3 regions of the Paucibacter sp. M5-1 genome follow, and region 1 is predicted to be linked to each of the others. Evidence: predicted binding sites of a transcription regulator. Region 1 holds the regulator's gene; each other region holds the start of a gene.
The links. Region 1 encodes sigma-54, which starts transcription at its own class of promoters, with help from an activator protein. Its sites were predicted from a motif close to TGGCANGNAANCTGCTTT; they were not measured.

Region 1 (4,276 bases):
GCCAGGCCCGCGATGTGCCGGGCGAGGCGGTCGAGGGCTCGGCCGACCAGGTCGAGTACGACAGCCGCTCCGACACCGTGCGCTTCGTCGGCAATGCGGTGGTGCGGCGCATGCGCGGCGCCACCGTGGCCGACGAGGTGGTCGGTGCGGTGATCCATTACGACAACCGTTCCGAGGTCTTCAGCATCGAGGGCGGCCAGACCTCGCCCCACCCGGCCGGCCGCGGCCGCATGGTGCTGATGCCGCGCGCGGCGGCGGCCTCCGAGCCGGCCGCTCCCGAGCCGGCCCTGCCGCTGCAGACCAGCCCAGGCTTGCAACAGCCGCGCAAGCCTTCATGACGGCCGCCACCCCGGAACCCAGCGCCGCCCTCAGCCGCCTGGAGGCCGAGGGCCTGCAGAAAAGCTATGGCGTGCGCAAGGTGGTCAAGAACGTCCATCTCGATGTGCACAGCGGCGAGGTGGTCGGCCTGCTTGGCCCCAACGGCGCCGGCAAGACCACCAGCTTCTACATGATCGTCGGCCTGGTGCGCGCCGATGCCGGCGAGATCCGCATCGACGGCCGGGCCGTGCAGCGCCTGCCCATCCACCAGCGCTCGCGCCTGGGCCTGTCCTATCTGCCGCAGGAAGCCTCGATCTTCCGCAAGCTGACGGTCGAGGAGAACATCCGCGCGGTGCTGGAGTTGCAGCAGGACGAAAACGGCCGCGCCTGGTCGAGCGCCCGCATCAACGAGGCGCTGGAAAAGCTGCTGGACGAGCTGAGCATCGAGAAGCTGCGCGACAGCCCGGCGCCGGCGCTCTCGGGCGGCGAGCGTCGCCGTGTCGAGATCGCCCGCGCGCTGGCCACCCAGCCGCGCTTCATCCTGCTGGACGAACCCTTCGCCGGCGTCGACCCGATCGCGGTGCTGGAGATCCAGCGCATCATCCGCTTTCTGAAGAGCCGCGGCATCGGTGTGCTGATCACCGACCACAATGTGCGCGAGACCCTGGGCATCTGCGACCGCGCCTACATCATCAGCGAGGGCACGGTGCTGGCCGAGGGCACGCCGCACGAGATTGTTGACAACGCCGACGTGCGCAAGGTCTATCTGGGCGAACATTTCCGTATGTAGGCCCATGAAACAGAGCTTACAGGTCCGCCTCAGCCAGCATCTGGCGCTCACGCCCCAGCTGCAGCAATCGATCCGTCTGCTGCAGCTGTCGACACTGGAGCTGAACCAGGAAGTCGAGCAGATGCTGGCCCAGAACCCGCTGCTCGAAACGGAGGAGGAATTTCCCGACGCGCCGGCCGCCGCCGAGCTGCCGGAGATCCGCAAGGCCCAGGACGAGATCGGCGCCGACAGCGGCGCCGGCGAGCCCGAGACCACGCCCGAGATCCAGGCCGAGGACTTCGGCGCCACCGAGCGCGAGGACTGGGAAAACGGCACCGAGCGAGATGACTTCGACGGCATCCGCGAGCTGCCGAGCAATAGCGGCTCCGGCAGCGGCGACGAAGACGGCGAGCGACCCGAGCAGGACTCGCCGGGCCTGAGCCTGCAGGAGCACCTGAACCAACAGCTGGCCGGCATGATGCTGAGCCCCGAGGATCGCGCCGCGCTCTATGTGTTGATCGAGTCGCTCAACGAGGACGGCTATCTGGAGGACAGCCTCGAAGAGCTGGTCGAATCGCTGGCCGGCGAGGCGGATCCAGAGGCGCGTGACGAGTTGCTGGACCGGCTGCGCTGCGCCCTCAAATGGCTGCAAAGCCTGGAACCGCTGGGCGTCGGCGCCCGCGACCTGCCCGAATGCCTGATCCTGCAGCTGCGCGCACGGCCGCGCAGCGAGGCCCAGGTGGTGGCCATCCTGGTGTGCAAGCAGCATCTGGAGCTGCTGGCCAAGCGCGATCTGAAGAAGCTGATGGCGCTGACCGGCGCCGACGAGGCCTTGCTGCGCGAGGCCCAGGCCCTGATCACCAGTCTCGAGCCCAAGCCGGGCCGCCAGTTCGCGCGCGGCCAGGCCCAGGCGGTGATCCCGGATGTGATCGTGCACAAGGTCGGCCGCGAGTTCCGCGTGATGCTGAACCCCGAGGTCGCGCCCAAGCTGCGCATCAACGAGCTCTATGCCCAGGCACTGCGCGCCACCCGCGGCGGCGTCAGCAACTCGCCGCTGGGCGCCCAGCTGCAGGAAGCGCGCTGGTTCATCAAGAACATCCAGCAGCGCTTCGACACCATCCTGCGGGTCTCGCAGGCCATCGTCGAGCGGCAAAAAGGCTTCTTCACCCATGGCGAGCTGGCGATGAAGCCGCTGGTGCTACGAGAAATAGCCGATGAGCTGGGCCTGCACGAGTCGACCATCTCGCGCGTGACGAATGCCAAGTACATGGCAACCCGCTTCGGCACCTTCGAGCTGAAGTACTTCTTCGGTTCGGGCCTGAACACCGAGGCCGGCGGCAATGCCTCCAGCACGGCGGTGCGCGCGCTGATCAAGCAGTTCGTCGCGGCCGAGGACGCGGCCAAGCCGCTGTCCGACAGCGCGCTGTCGAACATGCTCGAAGAGCAAGGCATCCAGGTCGCCCGCCGCACCGTCGCCAAGTACCGCGAAGCTCTGAAGATCGCGCCGGCGAATCTGCGCAAGGCGATGTGAAAGCTCCGCAATAAGGATGTCCATGAAAGCTCAGACTACAAGCGCGCTCTTGATCCTGCTGTGCAACTCAGCATTGGCGATCGATGATGCGGCGGTTCGTCAATGCCGCAGCCTGAACGAAACTCAGGCCCGGCTGGCCTGCTACGACGCCTTGCCGCTGACGGACATCACCCCGACTGCCACGGTCAAACCGGCGCCCGCTGCGTCAACAGAGCAGTTCGGCCTGCAACGCCCGCCGGGCCAGATCGACACTATCCAGAGCCACATCCCAGGCCGCTTCGAGGGTTGGCGGCCACAACAAACCTTGCGCCTGGCCAATGGCCAGCTCTGGCAGATCAGCGACGACAGCAGCGGCGTCCACAGCATAGAGAACCCGAAAGTGACGATACGCCGCGGCTTCATGGGCGCTTTCTATATGGAGATCGAAGGACGCAATCAGGCGCCGCGTGTTCAACGCCTGCGCTGACGGGAAGGCCGTCTATTGACTTGAATCAAGAGCATTGACGCGGTTCCTGGCTACTGTGCCAACCCGCGCCCATGCTCTCGACCGATCTCGCCCCTCTCCGCCCGCCAATCCACATCGCCCGCCAATGGCTGGCCCTGCTCGCCGCCGCCAGTCTGGCCTGGGCTGGCGCGGCCTGGTGGCTGCAGACCGAGCGCAGCGCGCTGCAGCGGCACGAAAGCGAGAAGCTGCAAGTGCTGGTGCAGACGCTGGACGGCATCGTCTCGCAGCAGATGCTGGCGATCAAGGCGGCGCTGGACACCGTGGCCGTGCAGCGCCGGGGCTGGCGCGCCGAGCGGCTGCCGCAGGACAGCGCCGCGCTGCTGCAGACCCTGGCACGCGCCATGCCCGGCGTGCGCGTGCTGATGCTGGTCGATGCCCAGGGTCGGGTGCGAGCCAGCTCGGTGCCGCAGCTGCTGGGCCTGGATGTGCGCTCGCGCGACTACTTCAGCATGCCGCAACAGCGGCCCGATCCCGGGCTGCTCTATGTCTCGCCGCCGTTTCGCAGCGTCATGGGCGTGCACACGCTGACGCTGGCGCGGGCCTTGTTCGATGCCCAAGGCCGTTTCGAGGGCGTGGTCACCGCCAGCCTGGACCCGGACTACTTCCGCCTGGTGCTGGAGACCGCCCAGCCCTCGCCCGACACCTGGAGTGCACTGGCACACACCGGCGGCTTGCTGTTCAGCATGACGCCGCCCGATGAGCGCTGGATAGGCCGCAATCTGCTGGCCATGCCGGACTCCATCCTGGCCCGCCATCTGGCCAGCGGCCAAAGCGCCAGCCTGCACCGCATGCGCGCCCAGATCAGCCAGGACGAGCGCTTGGCCGCCGCCCGCCATGTCAGCCCGGCCGGCTTGCGCACCGATGCCGGCCTGCTGGTGGCCGTCGGGCGGGCGCTGCAAGGCATCGAGGCGCCCTGGCGGCGCCAGCTCCATGCGGTGCTGCTGATCGGCGGCCTGCTGTCGCTGGGCATGGCGGCGGCCCTGCTGCTGTGGCAGCGCCGCCAGCGCCTGATCTTCGCGACGGCTCAGCAGGCCGCCTTCAAGCTGCAGGAGCAGGCCCAGCACACCCAGGCCATCCTCGACCATATGGTGGACGCGGTGATCACGATAGACAGCGCCGGGCAGATCGCCTCCTTCAACCCGGCGGCGGAGCG
Region 2 (4,276 bases), 1.2 Mb from region 1:
ATGGCGCGATTGTGGCTCATGCCGGGCGCGGGTTTCACAAAGCACAAGGGACGGCCACGGCCGTCCCTTGTTCGCTGACCCGGGCAGCGTCGCGTGGGGTGCACGCTCGCCGCCCATGGACATCACAGCGAGTAGTACATGTCGTACTCGACCGGGTGCGTGGCCATGCGGAAGCGGGTCACTTCCTGCATCTTCAGGTCGATATAGGCATCGATGAAGGAGTCGGTGAACACGCCGCCCTTGGTCAGGAAGGCACGGTCCTTGTCCAGATACTCGAGCGCCTGATCCAGGCTGTGGCAGACGGTCGGGATCTTCGCGTCTTCTTCCGGCGGCAGATGGTAGAGATCCTTGGTGGCGGCTTCGCCCGGGTGGATCTTGTTCTCGACGCCGTCCAGACCGGCCATCATCAGTGCGGCAAAGCACAGATAGGGATTGGCCGAAGGATCGGGGAAGCGCGCCTCGATGCGGCGACCCTTGGGGTTCGCGACATAGGGGATGCGGATCGAGGCCGAGCGGTTCTTGGCCGAGTAGGCCAGCTTGACCGGGGCTTCGAAGCCGGGGACCAGGCGCTTGTAGCTGTTGGTGCCGGGGTTGGTGATCGCGTTCAGCGCGCGGGCATGCTTGATGATGCCGCCGATATAGAACAGCGCGAACTCGCTCAGGCCTGCGTAGCCGTCGCCGGCGAACAGGTTCTTGCCGTCCTTCCAGATCGACTGGTGCACATGCATGCCGGAGCCGTTGTCGCCGACGATGGGCTTGGGCATAAAGGTCGCGGTCTTGCCGTAGGCATGGGCGACATTGGTGATCACGTACTTCTGCAGCTGCAGCCAGTCGGCGCGCTTGGTCAGCGTGCTGAACTTGGTACCGATTTCCATCTGGCCGGCGTTGGCCACTTCATGGTGGTGCACCTCGACCGGGATGCCCAGTTGCTCGAGGATCAGGCACATTTCCGAGCGCATATCCTGGCCGGCGTCGACCGGGGGCACCGGGAAATAGCCACCCTTGACGGTGGGACGGTAGCCGGTGTTGCCGTGCTCGTATTCCTTGCCGGTGTTCCAGGCGGCTTCTTCGGATTCGATCTTGTAGAAGCAGCCGGACATGTCATTGCCCCAGCGGATCGAGTCGAAGATGAAGAACTCGGGCTCGGGGCCGAAGTAGGCGGTGTCGCCCAGGCCGGAGGACTTCAGATAGGCTTCGGCGCGCTTGGCCAGCGAACGCGGGTCGCGCTCATAGGCCTTGCCGTCGGCCGGGTCGACCACGTCGCAGGACAGGATCAGCGTCGGCTCTTCGAAGAAGGGATCGATATTGGCGGTGTCCGGATCGGGCATCAGCAGCATGTCGGAGGCTTCGATGCCCTTCCAGCCGGCGATCGACGAACCGTCGAAGGCGTGACCGGAGACAAACTTGTCCTCATCGAAATGCGACACGGGCACAGACACATGCTGCTCTTTGCCACGGGTGTCGGTGAAGCGGAAGTCAACGAACTTGACTTCGTTGTCCTTCACCATCTGGATCACATCGGCGACGGTCTTGGCCATCAATCACTCCTAGCTAGCGGAAAGCTTTGTACAGGTGGTACGGGTATCGAACGAATTCGGCGAGCGCCTCGGCGCGTGCGTTTCTAACTAAGCAGTTTGCGTGCCAAGTCGGTGAGCAGCGAGCGCCAGCTCGGTGCATCACCGAGTGGCCGGGGCATTATCGGCCGGCCCGGCGCTGACGCCCTTGAGGACACACCGCCGGTCGGGCGACAGGCGCGCAACAAGCACCAAAACAGAGCAAGCCCGCACCGACTATCGCACCATTTCAGTGCTTATCACGGCACCAAATTGGATCAGCCCCTGCTTCAGCGCGGCATAGGCCTGCACCAGCCGCTCGGCCTCCTGCTCCGGGCCGGCCTTGACGCCCAGCTCGATATGCCGGCCCCATTGCGGATGGTCGACGCTGGGCAGGCTGAAGACCTTGATGCCGGCAAAGTCGGCCTCGATGCGCTCCATCAGCGGGGTCAGCGCCGCCTCCATCGCGCCCTGCACGATCAGCGAGCGTTCGCTGATGCCGCTGGCGCGGTGCAGATCGGCATGGCGTTGATCCAGCACCCATTCCATCATCGGGTGGGCCATCACCGGGAAGCCGGGCACGAAGTAGACCGTGCCGACATAAAAGCCCGGAATCTTGTTGAAGGGGTTGGGGATGATGGCCGCCCCCGCCGGGAACACGCCCATCTGGAAGCGGCGCAGGCTGTCGGGATGCTCGGGGTCGGCGCTCGTGCCCTGCTCGGCCGCCATCTCGCTGATGCGCTGCCAGATCAGCTCCCTGGCCTCGGGGTGCAGGACCAGTTCGCGACCCAGCGCCGCCGCAGCGGCCTGGCGGCTATGGTCATCGGGCGTGGCGCCGATGCCGCCGCACGACACCACCAGATCGCCGCTGGCGAAGGCGCGGGCCAGGCTGGCCGTCAGGCGCTCGCGGTCGTCGCCGACATACTCGGCCCAGGACAGCGAGAGGCCGCGCGCGGCCAGGATCTCGATGAACTTGGCCAGGTGCTTGTCCTGGCGATTGCCGGACAGGATTTCGTCACCAACGATGATCAGACCGATATTCATAAGGCGGGCGGCAGCAGGGTGGGCGGGGATGGCAATTCTTCGAGCACGGGCGGCGCTTCGGGGACAACGACGGTACGGGCCCGCAACTCGGCCAGCGCATTCAGCGCGTAATGGGCGAACCACAGCGTCGAGAAGGCGAAGATCAGGGTGTAGAGCCAGACCGTCAACAGCACCAGGAAAGGCGCGAGCACCACGGCCATCATGCTGACCGCCCAGATCAGCGAGGGCGCGGCGCCCAGATAGCCGCTGATCACGCCCATGCTCAGCAGCGGCAGGCGGTGCTCGCGCATCAGCTGCTTGCGCTCCTCGGCCGAGGCATGCTCGGCCAGCACATCGAAGGCGAACACGCGGTAGGTCAGCCAGCCCCAGATCAACGGCGGCAGCACCAGCACCAGCGGCGGGATCAGCCAGAAGGGCATGCTCAGGAACAGCAGCAGCAGCGCGCCGGCCGAGCACAGCAGCGACCACAGCAGGCCCTGCCACCAGGCCGAGCCACGCTTGCGCTCCAGGGTCGGGAAGCGCCGCTCGGCCACCAGGGTCACGATGGACGGTGTCATCAACAGCGCCACCAGCAGCAGGCTGAAGATCAGCACCACCGGCACCGCCATCACGATCACCAGGAGCGGTGCGACCACGCTGCGAAAGCCCTCGCCGCCCATGCTGTCCAGCCAGCGCAGCAGGCTCTCGATCAGCAGCCAGGATTCCAGCGTGCCGCGCACGCCGGCGACCGCCGCCTCCCAGAAGAAATAGGCCAGGCCCACGGTGGTGCCCGCCGCGATCAGCAGCGGCAGCAGCGACAGCGCGATCACGCGCGGATGCAGGCAATAGGCGGCGGCGCGCCAGAAGGCATCACCAAGGCGGCCCATCGTGTTGACCATCGTCATCCCTCTTCTGTTGGCAATGGGCGCCAAGCATACCCGGGCGGTTTCAGCCGCGCCCCACGAGGCGCTTGAGCCCCAGCCATTGCTGGGCCCAGAAGCCGCGCCCGTAGTCGCGCCCGCCCTCCTCGACCAGCTGGTCGCGAATGCCGGTGGGGTCATAGCGCAGCTGGAAGTCGGCGGTGCCGAACAGCTGATCCCAGACCGGCAGCAGCACCGCGAAATTGCAGCCGCCCAGCGTGCCCCGGCCGGCCGACTCATGGCCGATGCCGATCGCATGATGGCGGCGGTGAAAGCGCGGGCTCACCAGCAGCCGCTCCAGCACCGGCCCGAACCACAGCCGCACATTGGCATGCTGCAGGCTCTCCAGCAGCTGCGACAGCGCCACCAGCGCGACGAACTGACCGGGCTCCACGCCGATGAAGCGGGCCAGCAGCACAAAGGCCGAGTCGATCAGCACATCGTCGAGCAGATGGTTGCGGTTGTCGCTCCACAAGCTCATCTGGCGCTGGCTGTGGTGCAGCGCATGCAGCTGCCACCACCAGCCGAACTGATGCTGGGCGCGGTGCAGCCAGTAGTTGACGAAGTCGAACACCAGCAGATAGAGGCAGAAGCTGACCCAGGGGATGTCGCTGACGCCGGGCCAGATCGCATCGAGCTGGAAGCTCGGCACACCGGCCATGCGCAACGTGCCGGCCAGCGCGTCCCACAGCGGGTCGATCGCGAAGAACATCGCGACCCTGAACAGGCCCAGGCGATGGATCAGGGTGTAGATCACATCGACCCGCCGCGCCGCGCGGT
Region 3 (4,276 bases), 1.8 Mb from region 1:
CGCTGACCTGTGCCGTGTCGGTTGGCACCGACTTCAGCACATTGCCGATGGCCTGGGTGACGACCAGGCTGGGCACCATCGGTGCACCGCCACCGAAGCTGAAGGTGGGCGCGTCGCCGGCCGCATTGTTGGCGATCACCACACCGATCGCGCCGCGGTTTGCCGCGTTCGCCACCTTGATGCTGATCGAGCAGACGCCGCGATCAATCAGGGCCACGGTGCCGGTGAAATCGATGGTCGTCGCCATCTCGCAGGCCAGCGCGTTGGCCGAGCCGTTCGGGCCGGCACGCCGCAGCGTGCCGCCGAAACCGGCGCCTATCGGTGCCCAGTCCAGCGTCGCGGTGTTCGAATAGACGCCGGCAATGCCGGCCGGCGCGGTCACGACCAGCGGGATGGCGCCGGCATTGGCCATGCTGGTCTGCGCCACGCTGATGGCCTCGGGCGCGTTCGACGGCGAGCCGACGATGAAGGGGCGGTCCGCCGAGTTGCCGGCCGAGATCGCGGCGACGATGCCGAAGCGCACGGCATTGCTGATCGCCTCGGTCGAGGGGTTCTCGCGCTGGCCGTAGCTGGCGCCCAGCGAGAGGTTGAGGATGTCGGCGGCGTCGGAGAAGTCCAGATCGCCGTTCGGGTCCATCGCCCATTCGATGCCTTGCAGGATCGCCAGGCCGTTGCAGCTGGTGGAGACGCTGCTGCAGACCTTGACCGCATACAGCGAGGCGCCGGGCGCCATGCCCTTGTGCAGGCCGTCCAGGCTGGCGCCGGCGGCGATATCGGCCACATGGGTGCCGTGGCCGGAGCCGACGCCCGCGTCTATCGGGTTCGGATCGGCGAGCTGCGGGCCATTGGGCCAGGTCTCGCCGACAAAGTCATAGCCGCCGATCACCTTGGCGCTGGGGAACAGGGTGGCCGGCGCCATGCCGGCGGCGGCAGCGGCCGCGGCATTGAAGTCCGAGATCAGGCCCGAGCCACCGAGATTGCGGTGGGTGTAGTCGATGCCGGAGTCCAGCACCGCGATCTTGACGCCCTGGCCGCTCAGGCCCAGGTCCTGCAGCACCTTGGCGCCGACATAGGGCACGGTGCTGCTCAGGGCTTTCTGGTGATCGACCACCGGACGCAGCGCCGAGACGCCGGGCAGGCGCGCGATATGCGGCAGCTTGGCGGCGTCGGCCGAGATCACCACGGCGTTGTAGGCCTTGCCCAGGCGGCCCAGTTCCTTGCCGCCCAGGGCCTGGATCTGGCCCATCAAGGCGTCCTGCTTGCTTTTCAGGCTGGCCATATAGGCCTGGCGTTGTGCCAGCGTCATCCCGCCGCCGGTCTTCTTCGCATTCATCGCCAGCGCCTGGGCCAGCGGTGCATCGGTCAGGCGCACGGCCACCTGCACGGTGCCGGTCTGCTGGCGCAGCAGCGAGTTGCGCTGCTGGGTTTGCGGGCTGGGCAGCGCGAGCGCTGCCGCCGTATTGGGCAAGGGGGTCTGGGCGACGGCAGCGCCCAAGGCTGCCATCGCGGCAGCGCTCAGCAGGGCGTGTCTTGCGGTACGGGAACTGAACATGGAGTTCTCCTTGTTGCAGAAGCGGGTGGCGTCAGGCGGCGGCGATCGAGGGCGTGCGCGGGGCGCGCCGGCGCGAGGAGGCCCACAGCCCCAGGCCGGCGGCCAGCACCAGGCCTATCGTGCCGGGCTCGGGCAGCTCGGCATTGGTGGCGCCGGTCAGCTCGATGAAGTAACTCAGTGGCGACTCGCTGCCGCTGTCAAAGCCGGTCCAACCCGCCAGCGCGCCGGCACCGGCATCGCCGCCCAGCACATCGTTGAAGCCACCGGCCAGGAAGGAGGGGCTGCCGTTGGCGCCATCGGCGACGAAGCCGCCGATCGCGACGGCCAGGTAGTAGATGCCGTCGCTGATCGGTGAGCTGGCATCGCCGCTGGGCAGCAGCGAGGTCAGGCCGGAGAGATCAGGCATGTCATCGTTCATGTAGACGCCCAGGCCTGCGGTGTCGAAGAGGTAGAGCGCGGTATCGAAGCCGGTGTCCCGGGTCTTGGCCGAGAAGCTGGCGGCGTCGCTGATGCGGATCTTGTAGAGATCAACCTGGTGGCGCGGGTTGCCGCCGACCGGCACGCTGGCGGTCAGCGCGCCGCCGATGCCGCTCAGCGTGTTGAAGCCGCTGTCATACGTGGTCTGGGCCGTGCCCAGCAGGTCGCCGGCGCCCGGGGCAGTCTCGTTCCAGACGAAACCGGCCAGCGCGGCCGTAGGCAGGCTGAGGGCGGCGGCTGCGGCGAGCAGCGCGGCGATCTTCTTGATGGGTTTCATGAGGCAAGCTCCTGTGAGGGCGCGAATCCGCGAGGGATCAATGGCAATGTGTGTGGCACCGTGACCAAGCGTTCGCCGGTTCTGATCGGTCCCCGTACTGCCCATGCGGACCTTGTCGTCGGAACTTGCGCTGCCTGCCCTGCTGCGGCCCGGGAGCCGCAGCTCACCATGCCGCGAGGCCCGACGATAAGCCGCGCACCGCGCTTCGCACATCGCCGGGCTCCCCCACATTCATGGGGGTGGGGTCAGGGCTTGTCAGTGCGCGCAATAGGGCCCGACCGTGACTTTCTTCACAGTGAAAACAGGCCGATAAATCGGTGCCAGACCGCCGCCGGACGGGCCCTGCCCCTAGGGAATGTCCCAGGTCGGTTTTGCGGCCTCGCGACGCGGCGGCCGGCCTGCAGCGTTAATGCGCTCTTAAACCCAGGCCCTCTAAGCTGGCCGGCTATCCAGACGAGGGGACGGGCGATGAGGGGACGAAGACAGTGGCTGGCGGCCGCGCTGCTGGCGGCCATGGCGGCGGCGCCGGCCTTTGGCGACGCGGCGATGAGCTGGGTCGGCCGCCATGCCCAGGCGATGCCGGCGGCCACGGCGGCCGAGATCAGTGATGCGCAGCTGCAGGCTTTCGGCGCGGCGGTCGGACAGGCGCGGGTGGTGGCGCTGGGTGAGCAGACCCATGGCGGGCGCGAGGAGTTCGAGCTGCGGCTGCGCCTGCTGCGCTATCTGCATGAGCACCAGGGCTTCGAGGTGCTGCTGCTGGAGAGCGGGGTGTTCGATATCGCGCTGCTGCAAGAGGCCATGCGGCGCGGCGAGAAGCTCGAGGCGCTGGCGCCCGGCAAGGTGTTCTATATGTACTCGAAGAGCGATGCCGGCCGTGGCCTGCTGCGCTATCTGGACGAGCGCCAGGCCGGGCCACGCCCGCTGCTGCTGTCGGGCATAGACAGCCAGCTCAGCGGCGAACTGAGCCAGCGCGAGCTGCTGCCGCGGCTGAAGGCGCGTCTGGGCGGTGCCGAGCCCGACTGGCCGCTGTTCGAGCGCCTGGCGGCCGCGCTGTTCACGCTCGAGCGGCGCGCGCCGCCGGCCGCCGAGCAGCAGCGTTTCGACGCGCTGGCCGAGCGGCTGCGCGGCCGGCTCTGCGCCGGCAAGCACCGTGGCGAGGACGGCCTGCTGTGCCGCAGCCTCGCCAGCCTGCAGGCCCAGGCCGCCACCCTGTGGCGTGGCGATTACCAGCGCGACCATGCGATGGCCGACAACGTGCTGTGGCAGCTGCAGCAGCTCTACCCGGGCAAGAAGGCGGTGATCTGGGGTCACATCATCCATCTGGGCCGGGGCGTCAAGCTGGATGCCCAGCACCGCTTTGCCGGCGACATCCTCGGCGAGAAGCTGGGCCGCGACTACTACGTGCTGAACACGACGGCGCTGCAGGGGGCCTTCCTCGAATTCGCTTCGGGCCAGGTCCAGCCGGTGCCGCCGGCCTATCCGCGCAGCCTGGAGACGGCGCTGGCGCAGAACCCGGCCGAGTTCATCTTCCTGGACGCGCCGCGACCGATGCGCGCCGATCTTGCCGGTTTGCCCTCGCGCTCCATGGAGTTCGGCTATGGCCTGCCCACCGGCGGCGGCGCGGGCCTGGGTCGGCACTGGGACGGCGTGTTCTATATCCGCGAGCTGCGCCCGGTGACGATGGAGCGCTGAGACGGCCGACCGCCGGTTCAGGCCACGAGCAGCTTGTGCACCAGCTCCGGCGTGGTCGCGGCCTCGTACTTCTTCATCAGCCGGGCGCGGTAGACATCGACGGTGCGCGGGCTGATGCCCAGGCGTCGACCGATCAGCTTGCTGGTCAGGCCCTCGATCAGCAGGGCCGCGATCTCGCGTTCGCGGGCGGTCAGATCGGCCTTGATCTGGCGGTGCGCCGACAGGTCCTCGAAGCTCCAGATGCCCTTGGCATGCGGGTCCTTGGGGTCCAGCGCGCG

Region 2: glnA (type I glutamate--ammonia ligase) is a predicted target of sigma-54. The motif match lies at 1,627-1,644, and genes of this name have one in related genera.
Region 3: O5M90_RS05735 (PEP-CTERM sorting domain-containing protein) is a predicted target of sigma-54. The motif match lies at 2,347-2,364, and genes of this name have one in related genera.

What each region holds. Positions count from the first base shown of each region.
Region 1 is NZ_JAPZLM020000001.1:3,067,454-3,071,729, forward strand. Features, by position in the region: gene lptA (lipopolysaccharide transport periplasmic protein LptA) at 1-338, shown strand, start outside; gene lptB (LPS export ABC transporter ATP-binding protein) at 335-1,108, shown strand; gene O5M90_RS14360 (RNA polymerase factor sigma-54) at 1,113-2,618, shown strand; gene O5M90_RS14365 (hypothetical protein) at 2,641-3,084, shown strand; gene O5M90_RS14370 (bifunctional diguanylate cyclase/phosphodiesterase) at 3,156-4,276, shown strand, end outside.
Region 2 is NZ_JAPZLM020000001.1:1,912,413-1,916,688, forward strand. Features, by position in the region: gene O5M90_RS08845 (hypothetical protein) at 1-2, opposite strand, end outside; gene glnA (type I glutamate--ammonia ligase) at 123-1,538, opposite strand; gene O5M90_RS08855 (competence/damage-inducible protein A) at 1,791-2,597, opposite strand; gene O5M90_RS08860 (EI24 domain-containing protein) at 2,594-3,475, opposite strand; gene O5M90_RS08865 (sterol desaturase family protein) at 3,525-4,276, opposite strand, start outside.
Region 3 is NZ_JAPZLM020000001.1:1,243,942-1,248,217, reverse strand. Features, by position in the region: gene O5M90_RS05740 (S8 family serine peptidase) at 1-1,552, opposite strand, end outside; gene O5M90_RS05735 (PEP-CTERM sorting domain-containing protein) at 1,584-2,306, opposite strand; gene O5M90_RS05730 (erythromycin esterase family protein) at 2,775-3,998, shown strand; gene O5M90_RS05725 (PAS and helix-turn-helix domain-containing protein) at 4,016-4,276, opposite strand, start outside.